Regions from separate parts of the Cellulosimicrobium sp. I38E genome, predicted to be linked through region 1. Evidence: riboswitches for the same ligand, from Rfam matches in the RefSeq annotation. Region 1 holds a riboswitch; the other holds the start of a gene.

The links. Region 1 has a riboswitch for thiamine pyrophosphate ahead of A0J59_RS03640 (TenA family protein). Riboswitches for the same ligand answer to the same signal wherever they lie in the genome.
Region 2: it holds a riboswitch for thiamine pyrophosphate, as region 1 does, so the genes downstream of both, thiO (glycine oxidase ThiO) here and A0J59_RS03640 (TenA family protein) in region 1, are expected to answer to the same signal.

Annotation. Positions count from the first base shown of each region.
Region 1 covers NZ_LUAZ01000012.1:81,631-84,782, forward strand. The annotation lists gene A0J59_RS03630 (alpha/beta hydrolase) at 1-479, opposite strand, end outside; gene A0J59_RS03635 (VOC family protein) at 615-1,541, opposite strand; TPP riboswitch at 1,631-1,755, shown strand; gene A0J59_RS03640 (TenA family protein) at 1,746-2,498, shown strand; gene A0J59_RS22600 (helix-turn-helix transcriptional regulator) at 2,600-3,103, shown strand.
Region 2 covers NZ_LUAZ01000016.1:38,685-41,836, reverse strand. The annotation lists gene thiO (glycine oxidase ThiO) at 1-1,362, opposite strand, end outside; TPP riboswitch at 1,367-1,447, opposite strand; gene thiE (thiamine phosphate synthase) at 1,500-2,216, shown strand; gene guaA (glutamine-hydrolyzing GMP synthase) at 2,260-3,152, shown strand, end outside.

The DNA of each region.
Region 1 (3,152 bases):
TCGAGGAACGCCCGGACGTCGGCGAGCTCGCGCGCGTCGGTGCCGTGCGCGAGACCGGGGTAGACGCGCTCGACGAGCGTCGAGCGGTCCGGCAGCCACGCGGCGGTGCGGTCGACCGCGTGCGGCGCGATGACCCGGTCGTCGGCGCCGCGGCCCCAGAAGACGGGCGGGCGCGACGCGGCGAGCGCGGCGTCGGCGGGCTGCTCGGCCGCCTGGACGAACCCGCCGAGGACGACGGTCGCCGCCACGCGCTCGGGGCGCGTGCGCAGGAGCTGCGTGGCCATGAGCCCACCCTGGGAGAACCCGACGGGGACGACCGGTCGGTCGGTACCGAGCTCGGCGTCGACCCAGTCCCAGACGGCCTCGGTCGCGCGCGCGACGGGCTCGGGGTCGGGGTCGCCGGGCGTGACGATCGGGAACCACGCGAACCCGCCGTGGGGGGAGGGCGAGCGGGGCGCGCAGCGAGACCCAGGGCGCACCGAGGTGCGGGCCGAGGCCGGCGAGGTCGTGCTCGTGCGAGCCGAACCCGTGGAGCAGCACGACGACGGCGCCCCCCGCGGGCGGGCTCGTCGGGTCCGCGTCGGACCGGACCGCGACGAGGGGAGCCGGAGCGCTCATCGCGCGAGCAGCTCGTCGGTCGTCGTGCCGGGCACGGCCAGCGTGACGCGCGTGCCCCACGGGTCGTGCACGACGACGGAGCGGCCGTCGTCGGCGTGCTGCAGGCCACGGGCGCGCAGGCGGGCGACGAGCGCGTCGAGGTCGTCGCGGCCGGGCACGGTGATCGCCACGTCCCCGAGGCCGAGGCTCGCGGCGCGCGGCCCGGCGCCGGCGCTGTTCCAGACGTTCATCGCGACGTGGTGGTGGTAGCCGCCGGCGGACGCGAACAGGGCGCCGCTGTACTCGGTGACCGTGGCCTCGAACCCGACGGCGTCGACGTAGAAGTCGTGGGCGGTCGCGATGTCACCGACCTGGAGATGGACGTGCCCCACGCGCCCGGCGAGCGAGGGCCCGGCGTCGAACGTCTCCTGGTCGAGGTGCGTGCGCAGGTACGCGTTCGGGTCCAGGAACTCGGTGGCCATGCGGATCTGCCCCCGCTCGCGCACCCACGTCTCGCGCGGCCGGTCGGTGTACAGCTCGACGCCGTTGCCCTCGGGGTCGGTGAAGTAGAACGCCTCGCTGACGAGGTGGTCGCTCGACCCGACGAACGACCCCCGGCGGTCCTGCGCGGCGCGGTAGACGGTCGCGGCGAGGCTTGCGGCGTCGTCGAACAGGAACGCGGTGTGGAACAGGCCGGCCTGGCGCCGGTCGACGGCGGGCAGGCCGGGCGTGTGCACGAGGCGCAGCATGGGCGTCGTGCCGCGGCCGAGGACACGGTGCACCTCGGTGCCGCGGGAACGCTCCTCGAGGGGAGCGAGCGCGAACGCGCCCGTGTAGTAGGACGTCATCTGCTCGAGGTCGCCGACGCGCAGCGTGACGGCGTCCATGCTCGTGGACGGGGACAGGAGGCGGTCGGTCGCCGCGCCCGGGGTGCTCGTGGTCATGTCTGCTCCAACTTGTTGTCGCTACAACTATATTCCCACACGTCCCCGGATGCTCCCGACGCGGGCGGTGCTTCCTTGCTAGGGTCGCGGCGAACCACGCGGGGCGTCCCGCCCGGGCAGCCGGGCCGAGGGACTGAGACGAGCGGTACGGCCGCCCGGACCCGTCGAACCTGATCTCGCTAGCACGAGCGGAGGAACGTGGGCATGACGACGCCTGCTGCCATCACCCTGAACCCTGTTTTCGCGGACGACCCGACCGCGCTCGTCCGGCAGGAGGAGGCCGGCTTCACCGCCGACCTCGCCCGCCGGTACGCGCACCTCTTCGACGAGTTCTACGACCACCCGTTCCTCGTCGGCCTGCGCGACGGCTCCGTCGAGCCGGCCGCGGTGCGGCACTACGTCGGCCAGGACCACCAGTACCTCACGGCGTACCTGCGCTGCTACGGCCTGGGCATGGCCCTCGCGCCCGACCGGGAGTGGGCCGCGTACTTCCACGAGAAGGCCGGGTTCCTGCTCGACGACGAGTCGCACGCCCACCACGCGATGTGCGACTTCCTCGGCGTGACGTACGAGGAGGCGCAGACCCACCGCCTCGCCCCGAGCGCGCAGGCCTACGTCGACCACATGCTCGCCGCGGGCCGCGACTCGCTCGGCGTGCTGCTCGCCGCGCTCCTGCCGTGCCCGTGGACCTACATCTGGTCGGCGCGGCGGTTCTGGCTCGCCGAGCGGGAGACGACGCCCGGTGTGATCGAGGACGACCACCCGCTCGCGGGCTGGTGGGAGTTCTACGCCGCCGAGCGCACCGAGGGCGTCCTGGCCGACCTCCGAGCACGCCTCGACGCGCTCGCCGCCGACGCGGGCGAGGCGGAGCGCGCCCGCATGGAGCGCGCGTTCGAGCTGAGCTGCCGGCACGAGATCCGGTTCTGGCAGATGGCGTGGTCGCTCGAGCGCTGGTGACGCTCACCGGCGCTCGAGGCCCGACGGCGGGCCGTTACGCCAGCAGCAGATCCTCGCCCGGGTGCCTCGGCACCCGGGCGGGGCGCGGGTAGCGTGACCGCATGGACGTGACGAGCGCGGTGCCGAGCGGAGCGCCGAGCGGAGCGCCGAGCGGAGCGCCGGCGAGCCCCCGGCCCCGGGCGGGTGGGCGGCCGGAGCCGCTCCTGCGCCACGTCATCGGGGGGATCCTCCGGCGGGCACGGCTCGCGCAGGGTCGCACGCTCGTCGACGTCGCGGCCTCCGCGCGCGTCTCCACCGCCTACCTGTCCGAGGTGGAGCGCGGCCGCAAGGAGGCGTCCTCCGAGGTGCTGGCAGCGGTCTGCGGCGCGCTCGGCCTGCGCCTCGTGGACCTGGTGGCGCGTACGGGAGAGGAACTGCGCCCCGTCGCCCCGGTGCGCGTGCTCTCCTCCGTCCGGGAGCGCGGCGCGCTCTCCGCGCCGCGGCACCCCGCCCCGGCGGGCGAGCCCGTGCGCGACCTCCCGGTCGCGCGGACCACGATCGCGACCCCGACCCTCGCGTCGCGCCCGACCGCGCGCACCGCCGACGTCCTGCTCCTCGCGGCCTGAGCCCCGCGGACCCGGGGGTCGAGACGCACCTGACGGGTACCTGGTCGGC
Region 2 (3,152 bases), on a different contig from region 1:
CGTGGTGGAGAAGGCGGCCGACCGGGCGGCGTCGAACCCGGGGTCGTTCCCCGGATCCGACGCGAACCCGGGGACAACCCCGGGTTCGGCGAAGCGGTCGGTGCGGGTCGGGGAGAGGGCGGTGGTGGCCTCGGCCGGGAGCGCGGCACCGGTGAGGCCGGCGACGACCGCGTCGGCGGTGAGCGGCGCGAGCAGGATGCCGTTGCGGCCGTGCCCCGTCGCCAGGTGCAGCCCCGGGACGCCGGTCGGGCCGACGAGCGGCAGGTTGTCCGGCGTTGCGGGGCGTGCTCGGGGCGTCACGTCGACGAGCGCGGCCTCGTCGATCCCGGGCAGCAGGGCGCGCGCGTCGCGCAGCAGGGCGAAGACGCCGCCCGCGGTCGCGCGGCGGTCGTCGGGGTTCTCCTCGGTCGTCGCGCCGACGACGACCTCGCGGTGCCCCGCGCAGCCGTGACCCTGCCCGTCGGGTACGGGGTCGCGCGGCACCACGTACACCGGCCGCCCCTGCACGACCCCGCGCACGACGTGCTCGAGCGCGAGGTCCGGCCCGGCGTCGAGGCGCAGCGTCTGCCCCTTGACCGGCCGCGTCGGCACGACGACGCCCGGGACGTCCGCGAGCAGCGCCCCGGACTCCCAGCCCGCCGCGACGACGACCGCGCCCGCCGCGTGGAGCCGGCCCGCGTCGTCGCGCACCCCCAGGACGCGCCCGGACGGGTCGAGCGCGAGCCGCCTCGCCGACGCCCGCACGACGGCGGCGCGCGCCTCGGCACCGCCGTCCGCGCTCGCGAGCGTCCCCGGCCCGGCGCCCCCGTCGAGCGCGCCGAGCAGCACCGCGTGCGTCGCGCGCGGGTCGACCGCGTGGTCGGCGGGCGCCCAGGCCGCGCCCGCGACCCGCGGGCCGAGGTAGGGCTCGCGCCGACGGGCGTCGGCCACGGTGAGCTCGTGCGACGCGAGGCCGTGCGCGGCGTGGAGGGCGAGGAGGCGCCGGAGCAGCGCGAGGTCGTCGCCGTCGTACGCGACCGTGAGGGTGCCCGCGGTGCGCAGGCCGACGTCGGCACCGGTCGCGGCGTGCAGGTCGGCCGCGAAGCCGGGCCATGCCGCGGCGGCGGCGAGGTGCAGGCGCAGCGCGTCGTCCTCGCCGAAGTCGGCCTCCGTGACCGGGGCGAGCATCCCGGCGGCGGCGTGCGTCGCGCCGTCGCCCGGCGACGGGTCGAGCACCGTGACGGTCAGCCCCGCGCGCGCCGCCCGCCACGCCACGGCGAGACCCACGATCCCGCCACCCACGACGACGACGTCGCGCGCGCCGTCGGGGACGGCAGGACCGGCTCCCGGCAGGCGGGGCCCAGGACGGACAGGGGTGTGCATGCGCGCTCCCTTCGCTGGCATGACCCAGATCAGGTTCGACGGTCGGCTCCGACGCCCTCTCAGCCCCCGTGGGGGGCTCCCGTGCTGTCGGCCACAGTACCGCCTGCTCCGGACGGGCCGCCGCTAGGCTCCGGCGGGTGAGCACCGAGACCTTCGCCACTCCCGCCCCGCAAGCTCCGGACGCCGCGCGGACCCGCCTCGCTGACGCGCGCCTCTACCTGTGCACGGACGCGCGCGAGGAGCGCGGCGACCTCGAGGACTTCCTCCGGGCGGCGCTCGCGGGCGGAGTCGACGTGGTCCAGCTCCGCGACAAGACGCTCGACGTCGCGCGCGAGCTCGAGCTCCAGGAGCTTGTCGCGCGGGTCGCGACGGAGCACGGCGCGCTGTGGGCGGTCAACGACCGGGCGGACGTCGCACAGCTCGCGGGCGCGCCCGTCGTCCACATGGGTCAGGGGGACCTGCCCGTCCCCGCGGTGCGAGCCCTGCTCGGCGGCGGCCCCGTGCTCGGCCGGTCGACGCACTCGGCCGACCAGGCGGCCGCTGCCGAGGCCGACCCGGACGTCGACTACTTCTGCGTCGGACCCCTGTGGGCGACGCCGACCAAGCCGGGGCGGGCGGCCGTCGGGCTCGACCTGCTGCGCGCGGTCGCCGCGACGCGGCCGAGCACGCCGTGGTTCGCCATCGGCGGGATCGACGCGGACCGGCTCGACGCGGTGCTCGACGCCGGGGCGACGCGCGTCGTCGTCGTGCGGGCGGTCACGCAGGCGAGCGACCCCGAGGCCGCGGCCCGCGCGCTGCGCGACCGGATCGTCGAGCGTGTGGCCGAGCGCGCCGCCGAGCCCGCCGGCGCCTGAGACGCGGGACGGGACCGCGCCGCGCGGCGACTATCCTGGAGCGGTGACGTCACCCGCCACCGCTCCCGACACCCCCACCACCGCCGAGGTCGCCGCGACCCCGCGCCCCGTGCTCGTCGTCGACTTCGGCGCCCAGTACGCGCAGCTCATCGCGCGCCGCGTGCGCGAGGCCAAGGTCTACTCCGAGATCGTGCCGCACACCTTCACGGTCGAGCAGATGCTCGCGAAGGACCCGGTGGCGATCATCCTCTCCGGCGGTCCGTCGTCGGTGTACGCGACCGGCGCCCCGTTCGTCGACCCGGCGCTGTTCGCGGCCGGCGTGCCCGTCATGGGCATCTGCTACGGCTTCCAGGCCATGGCGAAGGCGCTCGGTGGCGAGGTCGCCCAGACGGGCCTGCGCGAGTACGGCGGCACCGAGGTCGAGGTGTGCGCCGCGGGCGTGCTGCTCGACGGGACCCCCGAGAACCAGACCACGTGGATGAGCCACGGCGACGCCGTGCACCGCGCGCCCGAGGGCTTCGAGGTCCTCGCGACGTCGGCCGGCTCGCCCGTCGCGGCGTTCGAGGACACGTCGCGCCGCCTCTACGGCGTGCAGTGGCACCCCGAGGTCAAGCACTCCGCGCACGGCCAGACCGTGCTGGAGCACTTCCTCTACGAGGGCGCCGGACTGGCCCCGGACTGGACGCCGGGCAACGTCATCGCGGACCAGGTCGCGGCGATCCGCGCCCAGGTCGGCGACGCGCGCGTGATCTGCGCGCTCTCCGGCGGCGTCGACTCCGCGGTCGCGGCGGCGCTCGTGCAGCGCGCGGTGGGCGACCAGCTCACGTGCGTGCACGTGGACCACGGCCTGATGCGCGCGGGCGAGGTCGAGCAGATCGAGCGCGACTTCGTCGCGGCGACGGGCGTCAACCTCGTGATCCGCGACGAGAAGGAGCG